One region of the Ruegeria sp. CRTD044 genome, then DNA from elsewhere that is predicted to be linked to it. Evidence: riboswitches for the same ligand, from Rfam matches in the RefSeq annotation. Region 1 holds a riboswitch; each other region holds the start of a gene.
What was found. A riboswitch is a leader RNA that binds a small molecule or an ion and turns the genes downstream of it on or off. The one in region 1 is predicted to bind cobalamin.

Region 1 (4,178 bases):
ATCGTTTTGCACGCGCCGCTTCTTCAGTTTGAAGGAGCTACGGTTCCAGACGTTGTTCCCAATGTACTTCTCATTGATCAGGATTTGATGCACGGTCCCGCGGGTCCAGGCGCGATCGAGGTCCGTTAGAATGCCGCGGGTATTCAGAGCCTCGGCAATTTCGGTTTCGGACTTTTGGCCTTCAACGAAGGCGAGGAAGATTTCTCGGACGACGGCGATCTCCTCTGCAGGGCCTGGGACTAGGGTGACGCGATCCGTCTGAATGCTCTTGTGCTCGCCGCGCTCCAGGATGCCTTTCGCGACCCCATGCTCGTCGATCAGCATGCGCCGCAGGCCGAAGCCGGGCGGACCGCCTTGGCGATAGCCCAGTTCGATCAAACGGCTTTGACCGATGAAGACCTTTTGCGAGAGTTCCCGGCTGTACTCGCCTGCCATGGCGCGCTTGACGCCTTTGACGATGGTGGAGACCGGGCTGCCGTCGTTTTCGAACTGCTCGGCGCAATAGATGACGGAGATGCCGGCGCGTTTGCAGATGTACTCGTAATAGGCGCTTTCGTCCGCATCCTGAAACCGACCCCAGCGGCTGATATCGTAAACGAGCACCGCTTCGAAATCGGCTTTGCCGGATTGAATATCGTCGATGAGCTGCTTGAGCCCATCTCGGCCCTGGATCCTTAGACCGCTCTTTCCCTCATCCGAATAGGTGCGGACGATCTCGATCCCGCGCTGCTCCGCGTAATGCGCGATCGAGTCAGACTGGTTCTCGGTCGAATAGCGTTGGTGCTCGGTCGACATCCGGACGTATTGAGCGGCGAGCCGAGGCTGCGCTCCCTTTGGCGCCATTGCGCCTCCGTCATGTCCGTCCCTCCAGCTCAAGAACCGAGCCTTTCATTTTTCGCCTTCGGCAAGTCACGGGAAATGCCTGTGATTCCATGGTGCCGAAGCATAGACGCGGAGGTTCGGAAAAATGTTTCCTAAGATGGGCAAGACTTTTCCAGATGACGACGAACGAAAGGTCGATCGATTAAAATACCAAATGGCAATTGCAGCGGCGCTGAAGCATGAGCTCGGCGGATCTCATCGGGCGATCAAGATCGTGATGCGCTGGACGGGTGTCTCGGAGCGAACGGCCAAGAACTGGCTCGCAGGCTCCCACGGTCCGGCTGGAGAGCATCTGGTCGAGCTCATGCGGAATTCGAACGAGGTGTTGGCTGCGGTGCTTGTGTTGTCCGGGCGAGGCGAGTTGAAGATTGGGGCGGGACTTCACGAAACTCGCGAGGCCCTTCTTCAGGTGCTCAATGTCTTGGACGGCCTTCTCGGAACTTCCGAGGCAGGGGCGGGTGAAAGCGAGTAGGCGGTGTTTCGCGCCAGGTGCGCGGCACTCCTGAGTAGAGTGACGTTCAGTTCGAAGTCGCTTCGCTCGATCAAAACCGAGAAAATTCAAAAAGTTAGAAAATCGCCCGGAGTTCGCAGGGTGTTCCCGTGTGCCGCCATTTTAGTAGAGACTGGTTCGCATTGGTCTCCCAGCACCGCCATTACCCATTGATATGGCTAAAATAGTGAAGGGCTTGCTTTCAAGTTCTACACTTTTGCTGCGCGCCTTCGCCGGTGCTCCGCCAGCTTCAAGCACCGTTTGGCAGATGAGCTGCTCTTGCCGGGCGGTGACATCGAACGTCTCAGAGACCAGCCTGTCACTCAGCACTGTCTGGGGTGGGCCAGGTGACGGCATCCACCGACAGCAAAGGCGCGCTCATGAGGCGCAATCCGCATCTTCCGAAGACGCAGCCATCGCGGCTGGAATGCGGGCCAGTGTTGCGTGGCGAAGCCCGGCCGGGCAGTCGACCGAGTTGCACCATCCATCGCGCAACTGCTGGTACAGCCGGGCGAATTCCACCAATGCCCCGGTCTCTTCAGACGTCAGGCCGCCAAACAGGTAATATGCCTTGCCCGGCGCGTGATAGGCGACGGTACAGGGCCGGTTGCACCCGGCCATGCAGGCGGCACCGGAAACGTCAAAACCTGTCAAACCGTCGTCTTCGGCCAGCGCGGCGCGCAATCGTCCGATCAGGTCAGGTCCGGGGCGTACGGCTGCACCCTTGGGTCGGCAAGATAGGCAAACCGCGATGTGATGTGTTGATTGTCGGTTCATTTCGCCCTCCGCGAAATCGCGGGCCGGACAGGGAACCAGTCATGTCAGCGGCGTAAGCCGAAAATGCCATCTTGGCCTCCTTCCGGGACACCCCGCCCGGGTTGAGTTGCGTTTGATGATGGCAGGTCTCCTGACTCGCGGTGTATGGCTTGCCCCGCCTTCCCAGACCTATCGGCCCAGTGGCATCCGGGGGTCGCACACCGCCCACAGTTGCGGGGGCAGTCACGGAATTGGCGTCAGAACGGCGCCGCACCGTATTCCCTTTTACCCGACCGCCAAAACGATCGGGAACCATCAGCGCCAATCTCATCAATGAATCGGGCTGCACTGTCAACGACGTTCTGAGCGGCTGCGTGATCGAGGAATCCAAGCGCCCGTTCAGCACCAGCTGAGCGATAGGCCGTGCAGCGAACTACGGTGTTTCAACCAAGTGGATTCGGATAGCCCGGAAGGTCCGGAGACACAGCGGCGCAAGCGGGTAGATGGCAAAACCTCTGTGAGCGGCCTCGCCTTTTCCCTTTGAATGCAGAATCCTATCTTCGGCAAACGTACGAAAATTTACGCGCGGAAAAATCATTGATTTATCCTGTAATTGATTCAAACATACGAATTCGACACAACTTTAGCTTTACCTCCGTTGTTGTCGCTGTCGCCCGTTTCGTCGGGCCCTTCCGACTGCTGGAGTGAGTGCTGGCGGTCGGAAGGCATTTCACGAAGATCAGCGTTGGGAGGACGCGGTGCCCGGACTTAACGTACGATCCCTCCCTCGAAAGTTCGCACCGGCTTTTGCCCATGACGTCATTGCGTCAGCACGCTTTGTTCACGGTCCCGGGGATCAGCAGAAATCCTGTCTGCCAGCCACGTCATTGGCGACAGACTTTTTTGGAACGGGAATTACCAGACCGGGGTATGCTCGAATGACTGCATAGACGTAAGCGCGCGAAAAAGAGGCCACATATTCCACATGTATCGACAAACCCAAAAGGAGAAGAAAGTGATTAACAAAGTCATGATGATTTCAGGCGCGACGTGTTTCGCACTACTAGCGGCCTGCGACGATACGAGCACGTCAAGTGCATCCGCCGAACTGACGCCCGCTCAACAGGCGTGTCTGCGAGACGTGGCCAAAACAACCAACAATTCGCAAGTGGTCGTGCTCTCATCCGCGTTCAGCGAGGCTGGAACACAAGTCACCGTTGGGGTTGGAGAGGATCGGGCTCCGTGGAATTGTATTGCCTACAGTGATGGCGCGACAGCCGGTATTGAGTTCCTGGGCGACGAAGGCGCGTTGTGACCGGTTTGATGCGTAGCCGAAATCGGCTGCGCAGCGCTGGCTTGATACTCTGAGGTCCGGCATGGTCTGCAGAATAACCATCATCGCGTTTGCGACCCTTTACCTGTTGGCGTTGTTTGCGTTCCTGACCGGTACCTTTGGCTGGTTCGGACAGGAACGAGACCCGTTGTCCGGCGTGTTCCTTTTGCCGCTGGGACTGCCCTGGGTACTTGCCGTGGACCTTTTCTCAGAGGCCGCCAAACCGTGGCTCGCGGCGATTGCACCGGTGCTCAACCTGCTGGCACTGGTTTTGATATGCAGATGGGCACGCGGTTTGCGCCAGAAATGAAGGCGGAACTCTTTCCCGCAAAATTGGAGGAAAACATGGGAAAAGTGATCTTGGGGCTTGTGATCGGGCTCATCCTCGGCGTGGTTGGAGCGATGACCTTGGGCGGCGGGGCCGCGATGGGTGTCGGCGTTGCGACAGGCTTGTCCGCCGGTGTGTGCACCACATTGAAGGGAGCCCAGGCCGAGAACCTGATCACCGCCGAGCAAGCAGATCAGATCCTCAATCGCGTGAATTTCGAAATGGCGTCATTGCAAGGAATTGAAACGACGGACGAGATCGTCGGCAGCGCACAGGCATGCGACGAGTTTCTGGCAGAGTTGCGGGAAGCGCAGTGAGGTTTCTGCTCACCGGAAACATAACATTTACGATAGACCGACAGAGGACCTGCTTATGAAACGCAGTTTTTT
Region 2 (4,178 bases), on a different contig from region 1:
GGACGCGCGCGGGTTTCTTCGGATACGCCTGTCTTTGTGACGGGTTGCCAAGCGGCTGCGTGATGCCTATATCGGCGGTCGAGAGGTTGGCGCGGGCAAGCGCCTCGCCAACCTGGTCAGGTCCGGAAGGAAGCAGCCACAACGAGCCCCGCTTGGGTCGATGTCCAACCTCTCACTTGACGCCGCGCCGCGTATTCGGCCGGGTCAATCCAACCTCTGCATTTTGTCGTTGTTCCTGAAAACCGCGCTTACGGGCGAGTCAGGCGATCAATCGCGGCCAAACGGCACTGCTGCGGCGGGCGAAGGCGCCGATATGACCGATTTCGGACAGTCCGAAATCCTTGGCCTCCAACAAGTGCCGACGGGCGGTCGGACCATAGAGTTCAGCCAGCCGCCAGACGGCGGGCGGTGGCACTGTCTGGTCATCCTCAAACGCAATGATATCCGCCGTGGCGTTCGCCCGGCTCCAATCCGCCTGGGGAAGCGTGTCACCAAGTTCGGGCAGATAGCTGGTGGGCGATGTACACCACTTGCGCCATTGCCAATAGACGCCAGCCGGCAAGTCGGCTCCGAATCCCAGTAGTTTCCCTGGCAGGTACCCCAGGAGACGCACCAGAGGTGGCACATGGCCATACCAGAACAGAGTCGCCAAGCCCTTGTAGGGCCACGGGTGATCAGCCACCGTCACCAAACCTGCGCACACACAGATCATCCGGTCGATCTGTTCGATTTCCGGTTGCAGCGGACCCAGCATTCCACCGACCGAATGCCCGATCACCCACAGTTTTGCCTGCGGGTAGCGACGGCGCATCTCGGCACGCGCTGCGGGCATGTCGATCAGCGCCCAGTCCGCCATCGTGGCCTTCGAGTCCTTCAGCCGCCCGGTCAGCGAATGCTCGAAATCCCGGTAATCATATGTCAGGCAAGCCATACCGCGCTCGGCGGCCAGCCAGCGAGCAAAGTGCTGATAGTAGTCACGTGGCACTCCTGTTGCGCCGTTCAGGACCACAACGGTTTGCGGCTCGACCGCCGGAGTGTAAAGCCGCGCCGCCAGCTGGGTCTGGCCCGACGGAAACTGAAAGTCTTCCACGTCAACCGCGTGCTGCGAATCCAACATCTTTGCCTCCAAACACTCTGGACCGATCGGTCTAATACTTTGTGTCTGGACCATTTGGTCTAGGGCTGTCAATATTCGGCCTGCATGACCCAACGTCCACCAAACACCAAAGATCGCCTGATCGTGACTGCCGCCAAACTGTTCCAGCGCTCGGGCTATAACGGTGTCGGTCTGGCGGAATTGCTGGCCGAAGCGCAGGCCCCCAAAGGTTCGCTGTATCACCATTTTCCAAAGGGCAAGCCGGATCTGGCCCTGGCGGCGGCCAGTTGGGCCTCGGACGGGATGTTGAACATGATCGCTGCGGCATTCGACGACGCCGCGGATTTTCGCGACGGGGTCACCACCCTGTGCCACAAAATCGCGAAGCTGTTCGATACCTCGGCGCAATGGGAGACCTGCCCCATCGCCGCCACCCTGTTCGAAAGCCCCGACAACCGCGCGTTTCGGGAGCATGCCGACCGTCTGTATGAAAGCTGGATCATCGAAGTTCGAAACCACGCCGCGCGGCTCGGAGTTTCCGACCCCGAAAATGCTGCGGATACCCTGTTCATCGTGATGCAGGGCGGCTGGCAATTGGCCCGTGCCCGCAGGGATTCGAATGTGCTGCGCAGACTGCCTGATCTGTTCCCTTGGGACTCACTCCGGCAACCGGGCTGAAACCGTCTTGACTCGATCGCGGATACACCGCTAGCGATGAGGGGATGGTTCCCGTGCCGTTTCGGCCCGGGATGAAAAGGGAACACGGTGCGGTCCAACCCGGAACTCCGGAGCGGACCAAGGCCGCGACTGCCCCCGCAACTGTAGGCGGAGAGCGATGCCGAAAAACCACTGACCGCAAGGTTGGGAAGGTCGGCAAAGCAAAGACCCGCAAGTCAGGAGACCTGCCATCAAACGTGAAACCGAAACTCGGACGGGGTGTCCGGGCAGGGTCTGGCCTTGAAACCGGCGTCTGTCCAAATCCACCCCGCCCAGCGCGCGGAGGGCGCAACATGATTTGGAAGACCGACACCCATGAATTCGCGGCAACAATCTGCCAGCGCACCGGAAAGACCTGCCCGGCACTGGCGCGCATGGCACGGGCCATCGCGCAGGCAATGGCGACGGCGCAGGCCGCTACATCCCCCGACTTCCAAGTGGAAGGCAGCAGCGAACTGGCCCATTGCGAACATGGCTGCACGGCGCGGTTCGATGCACGTCCCGAACGGATCCGCGTGTATTGCGGAGCGGCCGCCGATACCCCGTCCGACTGCCTTGATACCTTTGCCGACATGCTGTTTGACGACCAGCGCGACGCCCTGCCCGCACAGGTCATTGGTGATCGACCCTGTGCGATGCTGCAGGCCACGGCGATCATGCCCGTGGTCAGGGCCAAGCGCGAGTTCCGCGCAACCGCCTGAAGGTCAGGTCGCCAGTGCCTCGCGCGCCGGGGCGATGGCCCAGTCCATCTGAGCATCGGTTTCGACCGCGCAGGGGCGTACGGCCCGCAGGCGTTTCAGGGCCTGTTCCGGCTGCTCGCCGCTTTCGATCATCAAGCGCAGAACAACCATGCCCGACCGCCCGCAACCGCCCCGGCAGTGGACCAGTACCCGCCCGCCGCCCGACAGCGCATGGCGGGCGGCGGCACTGACTTCGGGCCAGCGGCCGGATATCTCGGTCGACGGCGCCGAGAAGTCGGCGACCGGCAGATGCGCCCACCGACAGGCGCGCCGATGAATGTCACAGCCCAATTCGCCTGCACCCACAGAAACCAGTTCGGCAAGGGTTGTCATCGAAATCACCAGCCCCGGCGCCCAGGCTGAAATCAGGTCCAGGTCTCCCTCATAGTCGCCGCCACCGCCGGGAACCGAGGTCAGGGCCAGCGTACCGCCACCCACCTGCAATGCATGAACCACAAGATTTGTCATCAGACGTTCCCCCCGAAACTGGCTGATTGAACTTGATCCGCGCAGTATGCCTCACACCGCGCGCTCGCCAAAGCGAAAAACCTGCACCGGCGCTGTGGACGCGGGGCACCGGGAACTCTACCCTGCATCGTCAGTACGAATCCGTCAGAGCAGACATGACCACACAGTCCAGCCCCGCCTATCAGGTTCTCGCCCGAAAATACCGCCCGGAAACCTTTGCCGACCTGGTCGGTCAGGATGCCATGGTGCGCACGCTGAAAAACGCGTTCGAGGCGGACCGGATCGCGCAGGCCTTCATCATGACCGGCATCCGCGGCACCGGCAAGACGACCACGGCCCGGATCATCGCCAAGGGCATGAACTGCATCGGCCCCGACGGCAATGGCGGCCCAACGACCGAACCCTGCGGCCAGTGCGAGCATTGCGTGGCCATCATGGAAGGTCGCCATGTGGACGTGCTGGAAATGGACGCCGCCAGCCGCACCGGCGTGGGCGACATCCGCGAGATCATCGACAGCGTGCGCTATCGCGCCGCCAGCGCGCGCTACAAGATCTACATCATCGACGAAGTCCACATGCTGTCGACCAGCGCCTTCAACGCGCTGCTGAAAACGCTGGAGGAACCGCCCGAACACGTAAAGTTCATCTTTGCCACGACCGAGATCCGCAAGGTTCCGGTCACCGTGCTGTCGCGCTGCCAACGGTTCGACCTGCGCCGGATCGAACCCGAAGTGATGATCGGCCTGCTGCGCAAGATCGCCACCGCCGAGGGCGCGGAAATCTCGGATGACGCGCTGGCCCTAATCACCCGCGCCGCCGAAGGCTCGGCCCGGGATGCGACCTCGCTGCTGGACCAGGCAATCAGCCATGGTGCCGGCGAAACCACCGCCGATCAGGTGCGCGCGATGCTGGGACTGGCCGACCGGGGCCGCGTTCTTGACCTGATGGACATGATCCTGCGTGGCGATGCGGCCGGGGCCTTGACCGAACTGGGCGCGCAATATGCCGAGGGCGCCGACCCGCTGGCGGTGCTGCGCGATCTGGCCGAAATCACGCATTGGGTCTCGGTGGTGAAGATCACCCCTGACGCGGCAGAAGATCCCACCGTCTCACCCGATGAGCGCACCCGCGGACAGCAGATGGCCGAGGCGCTGCCG
Region 3 (4,178 bases), on a different contig from region 1:
CCTCGTACAGCCGTTGCGCCAAAAGGTCCGCAGCGCGGGGGGACAGGTCCTGCATCGAACAAGCTCCGTAAGTTCCGTTGCGCAGCAGATTGCGGAGGTTCCGGGCCGGCGCAAGCCGCATCACGTCAGTGTGACTATTTGACAGCCAAATCGGCGATGGCGGCGAATTTGGCGTCCAACTCTGCGGCGATCGCGGGCAAGGTGTCGGAGCCTCCGGTGTAGGGGGCAAAGACAAGGCTGGGTGTCTTGTAGGACAGCGTCGCGGTCCCGTCCTCGTTTTCCGTGACGTACAGGCGGATCGGCGCCTCGATCATCGCGGGCACCGATTGTTCCAGAACCCGCACCGCGTAGTCGTTGTTGAAGACGCCGATCACCCGGTTGCCCGGAATGGTGATGCCGCGCGCGGCGGCGGCCTTAGTCGGACCGGCCTGGGTGACCACGGCCATCCCGTTTGCCTTGACCGCTGCGATCGTGTCGGCCACCAGCGCGTCATGGGTTTTGGACGTCGGGTGGACGGCCCAACCCGGCCGGGGTTCGATATCGGCAGCCAGCGCGGGAAGGGCCAGCAGGCCGAGGAAAAACACAAGATGTTTCATCGCGGGTTCTCCAGATCGTGTTTGCTCGAGTCTTCCCGAAATCCCGGCTGCGTACAGTCACAATATCGTGGGCGGCGGGCTTGCGCCGGAGGTGCGAAACCCGCACAAGCGACAATGTGAAACGGAAAAGGCAGGCGAGGGGCATGCGTGTTTTGATCTGCAGCAGCTGCGCGGGCGAGCGCGACCAGCCGGCCGAGCGACAGGCGGTATTGGACGCCCTGCGCGCCGCGGGACTGGACGGGCAGGTCGAGGTCGCCGAGCACGCCTGTTTCAGCGGTTGCGACGAGCCGACCGTGGTGGCGATGCAGGGGGAAAGCCTGGCGTCTTACGTGTTTTCAGGGATCGATCCGGTTGCCGATGCCAATGACATTGCGGCGACCTGTCGGACCATTCTGAACAGCCCGAACGGCTGGATCGAAGACGCCCGGCCGTGCGGGCGGCTTCGCTTGTGTCTGCGGGCGCGGATCCCTGCGCTTCAGTCCACCTGAACCGTGACGGACGCGCTGACCGGCACCCCATCCACGGCCAGCGGGCTGTGGCTGTTGGCGTTCAGCGAAACCTCGATGGTCGTTTCGCCTTTGGGCAGGTCCGGGATGTGCATCCAGATGCCATAAAGCCGCGCCAGCTTGACGCCGTTCACATAGACATGCGCGTGGCCTTCGCCGGGCTTGTCGTCCAGCGAGGCGTGCTCGGGCGCGAACGTGAAGTTCCGCGGCATCACATTCAGGTTCCAACCTGCCATCGGGTCGGGGGAGACGGCGATCTCCAGCCCCGGCGCGTCCGGTCCGGCGGGCAGGTTGATGGCGGTGCTATGGTCATGGGCCATGGCCTCGGCGTGGTGGCCGCCGTGTTGAGCGGGGTCGGAATGGACGTGGCCGTCGAAGGTGACGCCGTTGGCTGCGGCCAGCACGAACCCGGCGCCCCCGCCAAAGACCAGACCGATCGCGAAAAGAGCAAGCGAGCGTGTCATCTTGTTTCCTAAAAAAGCAAATGACCCGCCGGTTGGGCGCCGGCGGGTCGTGGGATTTCGGGGATCAGGCTGCGGCTTCGACGCGCTTGCCCTCGCTTTGCCAGAAATACCCGGCAAACGAACCCAGCAGCACCCAGGCCACAAGGCCCACTCCGAAGGCGCGTGCGGCGAACAGGGCCCCGATCTCGGTCGGAACCGGCCCGGTGAACACGTCGGGTTCCGGTGCGCCGATCAGGTGCGGGGCCATCAGCAGCACGGCCGCAACCAGATAGCTGACGATGTTGCCACCGAAAGCGATCAGCCACATGGCCACACCAGCAGCCGCGACGGTTGCCCACCACCAGATCTGCCGCGCAAACACATCGGCTGCGGCAACGCCCGGAACCTCGGGGGCCAGGGTGAAGCCCGGCGCCAGGTGAAAGGCGATGAAACCGGCAAGGCCCCACAGCACGCCCGTGCGCCCGTCAACCGGGTGGCCCTGGGCTTCGGCCAGCGACATCAGGGCGACCAGAACCAGCGCATAGCCGGTATAGGTCAGCATGGTGAACACCACGCTCAGCCCGTCGCGGGTCAGGTCCGAGAACATGCCCGGCAGTTCGGGATGGGCCGAGACGGCTTCGGCTCCGAAATGCACCAACTCTCCGGATTCATACAGTTCAGCATGCAGCAACACGGGCTGCACGAATACCAACTGCAGCAGGGCGACGATCAACCCGGCTGCAGCACCAGCGAACAACGCGCTGGTCAGAATGCGACTGAACATTGGTTTAGTGGCAGGGGAAGCCGGTTGCGTGGCGCACGTCATGCGCGGCGTCATGCAGCGCCGATGCCTGAACGTGACCGGCCAGAGTGATGATCCCCAGGCCCAGGGCTGCCGCGAACACTGCCGAAAGAATGCCAGCGCGTGCCGTTGATGCGGTTTGCGTTTGTGTCGTCATTTTCTGTCCTCCTGTGCCGCCGCACCCGACGGCCGGTGTTTCATTGTTCGCCTGGCAGGTCTCCTGGCTTGCGGGTCAGCGCCTCTGTTCGCCTTCCCCCCGAACGGATCGGGAGTGGCTGGTTGAACAGGGCTCACCGCTTACAGTCGCGGGGGCGGCTTTGGATTTGACCTGCGCGCAGGCCGCACCAAATTCCCTCTTAGCATCCGGATGTCTCCGGCAGGACCAGACCCGTCCATTTAGACGTGAATGCCGCTGTGGCGCAATCGCCATTTGCGACCTTTCGCATCAATTCCCGCGCTTTTTCAGAATGTAGATGTCCATGATCCACCCGTGCCGGGCGCGGGCCTCGGCGCGGGTGCGGAGAATCTCGTCGGCCACATCCGCCAGCGGACCTTTGATCAGGATCTGCTCGGACATACCCACGTACGCCCCCCACCAGATGTCAAAATCGGCCATGTCCAAAGTCTGGAACGAACATTCGCCATCGAGCATCACCGCAACCGTATCGGTGTCGCTGGGCCAGCCCTCGTCGCGGAGGCGCCGGCCGGTGGTGACCAGATAGGGCGCGCCGATTTCGTTGATCGGCATGGCATGGGCCGCCGTCAGCGCCTGCAGCGCCGTGATGCCGGGGATCACCGTCGTGTTCGGCTGCGGGTCCAGCCGCGCCGCGATTCGCAGCGAGCTGTCATAGAGCGACGGGTCGCCCCAGATCAGCAGGGCGACGGTGCGCGCCTCGGGGTGCCGGGCCATCGCGTCCTGCCAGCGCAGGGCGATTGCGTCGTGCCATTCATCCACGCCGCGCAGGTAGCCATCCTGCGACCGGCGCTCGGGGATGTCGAAATAGGCGATTTGGGGCGGTGTGTCGGTGACCATGCGGATGATTTCCTCGCGCACGCCGGCCAGATCGGCCTTGTTGGCGCCCTTGCGCGGGATCAGGATCAGATCGGCCGCGCGGATCGCCTGCGCGCCCTGAAAGGTCACGTGGTCCGGGTTGCCGGTGCCGATCCCGATCAAGACCAGATCAATCATCGTCGCTCTCCGCCAGCGGACCATAAAGGATCAGCGCCGGCGCGGTGCCGATCTCAGAACCCAGGCGCTCGGCCAGGGCGCCGACGGTGGACCGGTACAGCGATTGCTCAGGCGTCGAGACCGACTCGGCCATCAGCGCAGGGGTGTCCAGCGGCAGCCCATGCGCGTGCAGCGTCTGCGCGAGCAGGGGAAAGGTGCGCTTGCCCATGAACACTACGGTCGTCGCACCCGGGTCGGCCAGCGCGGGCAGGTTCAGGTCCTCGGGCAGCTTGCCGCTGACATCGTGGCCGGTGACGAATTGCACCCGCCGCGCGGTCAGCCGGCGGGTCAGCGGGATGCCCGCCGCCGCAGCCGCGGCAATGGCCGAGGGGATGCCCGGAATGATCTCGTATGCGATGCCGGCGGCGCGCAGGGCCACCAGTTCCTCCTCGAGCCGCCCGAACAGGCCGCCATCGCCCGACTTCAGCCGCACGATCCTTTGGCCGGTCTGGGCGTACTCCACCAGCAGGCGGCTGACATGGTCCTGCTTGGGCGAGGGCCGCCCGGCGCGCTTGCCCACGCCCACAAGGTCGGCGTCCTTGCGCGCATGGCTCAGGATCGGCCCGCTGCTGAGATCGTCGAACAGAACCGCATCGGCCTTTT
Region 4 (4,178 bases), on a different contig from region 1:
CCATGGCCCCCAGGCGTTTGACCTCGGCCTCGTCAGTGGTGGACATCTCCATCCAGATCTTGCCGCGGGTGACCTCGGGCAGCATCTGCCGCATCACCGCGTCCGAGGCAGCGGGCGACGGCAGGCAGGTGATGACCGCATCGCAATCGCGCATCATCTGCGCCGGGCTTTCACCGGCCTTAGCGCCCTTGGCGGAGAACTCCGCCACAAGATCGGGGTTAAGGTCGTATACCGTCAGGTCGATACCGTTGCGCAGCAGCGACCCCGACAGCTTGCCCCCCACATTGCCCAAACCGATGAACCCGACCTTCATGTTCTGCCCTCCTGCAGGCGCAATTTCGTTGGCCCGAGTATTTCCGTTGCCCACCGACAAAAGAAACGAATAAAAAGTCAGTTTAGATGCAAAAAATTTTGGTGCTGAATGGACCGCCTGCCCAATCCGGCCTGGCTGCGCAGCTTCGAGGCCGCTGCCCGCCACCTGAATTTCACAACCGCCGCGCAGGAACTGGGCCTGACGCAAACGGCGGTGTCGCTGCATATCCGCTCGCTCGAGGCGGACCTCGGGCAGCCGCTTTTTGCCCGCAACGCACGACACCTGTCGCTGACGGAGCTGGGCCAGTCCTATGCGCTGACCGTGCGCCGGGCGTTGTCGGATATCGCGCTATCCACCAACAGCTTGTTCGCCCCCGCCTCGCGACAGGCGTTGACCATCCGGGCGGCGATATCGTCGATGACCTACTGGATCGCGGCCGAGCTGCCCGCGTTCAGCGCGCAGCACCCCGAGATCCCCGTGCGGCTGGTGTCGCATATCTGGAACGACTCGGCCGCGCCTGCCGATGTGGACGTGGAAATCCGGCTGGGCTATGGCGACTGGCCCGGTGTTGCGGCCGACCGGCTGTGCTCGGAGCGGCTGGTGCCCATCTGCCGGGCGCAGGACCCGGCGCCAGACCTGCGCAACGGCCCGTTGATTCACATTCTGGGATACGAGGACAACTGGGCGCGGTACGCCGAGGCCACGAGCATCGACCTGCCCGACCGCCCCGCGCGCCATTCGGCGGATACGACCGTCACGGCACTGCAACTGGTGATGGCCGGCGCGGGCTACGCCACCGTTCTGGAGCGGTTCGCGCTCAACGCCATCGCCCAGGGCGCGCCGATCCGGATTGCGGGGCCGGCGATTCCCTTTACCCAGTCGCACTACCTGATCCGCAGCGTCAGCGCGGCGCCTCCGTCCATCCCCGCCCAGTTGTTCCTCGCGTGGTTGCGCGACCGATTGGCCGGTGATGCCGCGGATTGACCCCGGCAAGTCGCTTTTTCGATCCGACGCAAAGCACTTGCCCCTGCGCGCTTGACAACCCCCCTGCCCGTACCGCATGTCGCTTGCGTTGGTGTCTGTGCAAGCAGATGAAAAGGGAATGCGTCAGCGGTTTTCCGTCAAACGCAGCCGCCCCCGCGACCGTGACCGGAGAGGGTGCCCAAATGCCACTGGCCGCAGGCCGGGAAGGCGGGACATCCGACAGAGCACCGCTCTGACATCCGCAAGCCGGGAGACCTGCCAACGCCCGAAGACAAACCGGACGGGGTGTTCCGGTGTCGGGCCCATGTCCGCAACGTGGCCCGCGCATACCCCGTCCCCCGACAACCGAGTGAGGGGGGATGAGAGACGTGACCGAAACCACACCAGTCGAGCTGCTGGTCTGCACCACCTGCCGACGCGGGCTGCCCATCGAGGACGACGCCCAGCGCCCCGGCACGCTGCTGCACAAGGCGCTGGCCGCCGCCGACCTGCCCGAAGGCATCACCCTGAAGCCGGTCGAATGCCTGTCGAACTGCGATCAGGGTTGCTCGATCGTTCTGCGCGGCGGGCCGTCGCGCTGGACCTTCGTCTATGAGAACCTCAACGAATCCGACCATGTCGAGATCATCGTCGAAGGCGCCACCAAGTACCTGGCCGCCGATGATGGCCTTGTGAAATGGCGCGACCGCCCTGAACATTTCCGCAAGAACTGCGCCGCCCGCATACCCCCGATTGGAGCCTGAGCATGAGCACCCTCGAAAAACTTCCCGTCACTGTCATCACCGGCTTTCTCGGCTCGGGCAAGACCACGCTGATCCGCCACCTGATGTCCGAGCCGCAGGGCAAGCGGCTGGCCGTGGTGGTCAACGAATTCGGCGATGTGGGCGTCGATGGCGAGATCCTGAAAAGCTGCGCCATCCCCGATTGCCCAGCGGAGAACATCATGGAACTGGCCAATGGCTGCATCTGCTGCACCGTGGCCGACGATTTCATCCCCACGATCGAGGCGCTGATGGCGCTGGACCCGCGTCCCGATCACATCCTGATCGAAACCAGCGGTCTGGCCCTGCCGAAACCGCTGCTCAAGGCGTTCGACTGGCCCGATATCCGCTCCAAGATCACTGTGGACGGCGTGATCGCCCTGGCCGATGCCGAGGCCGTGGCCGCGGGCCGTTTCGCCCCGAATGTCGCGGCGGTGGACGCCCAGCGCATGGCCGATGACTCGATCGACCACGAAACGCCCCTGTCCGAGGTGTTCGAGGATCAGATCTCGTGCGCCGACATCATCCTTCTGACCAAACCCGACCTGGCCGGCCCCGAAGGCGTGGCCAAGGCGCGCGAGGTCATCGCCGCCGAGGCGCCGCGCCCCCTGCCCGTAGTCGAGGTTGCCGAGGGCGCGGTGGACGTGCGCGTGGTGCTGGGACTGGAAGCCGCAGCCGAAGACGACATGGACGCCCGCCCCTCGCATCACGATGGCCATGACGACCACGAACATGACGATTTCGAAAGCATCGTTGTCGAGTTGCCCGAACAGACCGATCCGGCGCAGTTGGTCGCCAAAATCGAGCGTCTGGCAAACGAGCTGAACATCCTGCGTGTTAAGGGCTATGCCGCCGTTCAGGGCAAGCCGATGCGCCTGCTGGTTCAGGCGGTCGGCGCGCGGGTGCGGCACCAGTATGACCGCCCGTGGAAGCCGGACGAAGAGCGCCGCTCGCGCCTTGTTGTCATCGCCGAGCATCACGACATCGACGAGGCTGCGATCCGCGGCATCCTGACGGGCGTCACCGAGGCCGCCGAGTAAGCACCGATGCACGTCGTCTTTCGCGAAAGCCACGGGCTCGAGGAAACCGAGACCCCGACCGATCTGGGCCAGAGCCCAGCGGATCTGGTGGTGCTGTCCTTTTCGGACAGCGATCTGGGTGCCTTCGCAGCCGGATGGCATCGCGGCGGCGGGCCCGAGGGGCGGATGCCCTCGTTGCGGCTGGCCAACCTGACGGCGCTTAAACACCCGCTGTCGGTCGATACCTATGTCGAACAGACGCTTCAGGGCGCCAAGGGCATCCTGATCCGGCTGATCGGCGGCGTGCCCTATTGGTCCTACGGGTTGCAACAGGTGCTGGCTCTGGCGCAGGCCAAAGGCATCGCGCTGGCGGTGCTGCCCGCCGACGGGCGCGAGGATACGCGGCTGGACGACTATTCCACCCTGCCGGTCTCGACCCTGCGGCGGCTGGCGCATCTGTGCGATACCGGCGGCGAGGTCGCGGCCCAGGCGGCGCTGGCGCAGATGGCGCTGGCGGCGGGGCTGTATGCCGGTCCGGTGATCGGGGCCAAGACACTACCCGACTGCGGTACGTGGTGCCCGGATCGCGGCGTGATTGCGCCCGAGGACGCATTCGCGGGCGAAGGTCGGCGCATCATCGTAACCTTCTACCGCGCCTACCTGACCTCGGCCGATACCGCGCCGGTCGCGGCCCTGATCCGGGAAATCCGCGCGCGGGGTCATCAGGCGGTGGGGCTGTTTGGGCCCTCGCTCAAGGCGCCTGCGGCGGCTAAATGGCTGGCCGAGAACATCCCCGCGATGGCACCCTCGGCGATCATCAATGCCACCTCGTTTTCGGGCAAAGGCGCGTCGGGCACATCGCCCTTGGACGTGGCGGGCGTGCCGGTGTTCCAGGTCGCGCTGGCGACCTCGCGCCGCAAGGCCTGGGCCGAGGCCGAACGCGGCCTGTCGCCTGCCGATCTGGCCATGCATGTGGTGCTGCCCGAAGTGGACGGGCGCATCTCGGCCGGTGTCGCCTCGTTCAAGGAACCGGGCAAGCGCGACCCGCATCTGGAATATTCCCGCTTCGCCCACCGCCCCGAGCCCAACCGGATCACCGCG

Region 2: it holds a riboswitch for cobalamin, as region 1 does, so the genes downstream of both, AC2FNL_RS16470 (hypothetical protein) here and AC2FNL_RS02210 (DUF1636 family protein) in region 1, are expected to answer to the same signal.
Region 3: it holds a riboswitch for cobalamin, as region 1 does, so the genes downstream of both, AC2FNL_RS04580 (CbtB domain-containing protein) here and AC2FNL_RS02210 (DUF1636 family protein) in region 1, are expected to answer to the same signal.
Region 4: it holds a riboswitch for cobalamin, as region 1 does, so the genes downstream of both, AC2FNL_RS04650 (DUF1636 family protein) here and AC2FNL_RS02210 (DUF1636 family protein) in region 1, are expected to answer to the same signal.

What each region holds. Positions count from the first base shown of each region.
Region 1 covers NZ_JBXWSP010000003.1:244,172-248,349, forward strand. The annotation lists gene AC2FNL_RS02200 (recombinase family protein) at 1-843, opposite strand, end outside; gene AC2FNL_RS02205 (hypothetical protein) at 980-1,354, shown strand; gene AC2FNL_RS02210 (DUF1636 family protein) at 1,751-2,149, opposite strand; cobalamin riboswitch at 2,253-2,460, opposite strand; gene AC2FNL_RS02215 (hypothetical protein) at 3,114-3,443, shown strand; gene AC2FNL_RS02220 (hypothetical protein) at 3,505-3,771, shown strand; gene AC2FNL_RS02225 (hypothetical protein) at 3,768-4,106, shown strand; gene AC2FNL_RS02230 (hypothetical protein) at 4,162-4,178, shown strand, end outside.
Region 2 covers NZ_JBXWSP010000019.1:49,656-53,833, forward strand. The annotation lists gene AC2FNL_RS16450 (5'-nucleotidase C-terminal domain-containing protein) at 1-40, shown strand, start outside; RNA gene ffs (signal recognition particle sRNA small type) at 80-178, shown strand; gene AC2FNL_RS16460 (alpha/beta hydrolase family protein) at 260-1,117, opposite strand; gene AC2FNL_RS16465 (TetR/AcrR family transcriptional regulator) at 1,202-1,774, shown strand; cobalamin riboswitch at 1,805-2,020, shown strand; gene AC2FNL_RS16470 (hypothetical protein) at 2,107-2,514, shown strand; gene AC2FNL_RS16475 (protein-tyrosine phosphatase family protein) at 2,518-3,021, opposite strand; gene AC2FNL_RS16480 (DNA polymerase III subunit gamma/tau) at 3,177-4,178, shown strand, end outside.
Region 3 covers NZ_JBXWSP010000004.1:341,056-345,233, forward strand. The annotation lists gene AC2FNL_RS04555 (thiamine pyrophosphate-binding protein) at 1-55, opposite strand, end outside; gene AC2FNL_RS04560 (DUF302 domain-containing protein) at 135-596, opposite strand; gene AC2FNL_RS04565 (DUF1636 family protein) at 740-1,084, shown strand; gene AC2FNL_RS04570 (hypothetical protein) at 1,072-1,566, opposite strand; gene AC2FNL_RS04575 (CbtA family protein) at 1,631-2,329, opposite strand; gene AC2FNL_RS04580 (CbtB domain-containing protein) at 2,334-2,504, opposite strand; cobalamin riboswitch at 2,541-2,749, opposite strand; gene cobF (precorrin-6A synthase (deacetylating)) at 2,793-3,536, opposite strand; gene cobA (uroporphyrinogen-III C-methyltransferase) at 3,529-4,178, opposite strand, start outside.
Region 4 covers NZ_JBXWSP010000004.1:355,141-359,318, reverse strand. The annotation lists gene AC2FNL_RS04660 (NAD(P)-dependent oxidoreductase) at 1-313, opposite strand, end outside; gene AC2FNL_RS04655 (LysR family transcriptional regulator) at 422-1,297, shown strand; cobalamin riboswitch at 1,370-1,574, shown strand; gene AC2FNL_RS04650 (DUF1636 family protein) at 1,657-2,040, shown strand; gene cobW (cobalamin biosynthesis protein CobW) at 2,043-3,098, shown strand; gene cobN (cobaltochelatase subunit CobN) at 3,105-4,178, shown strand, end outside.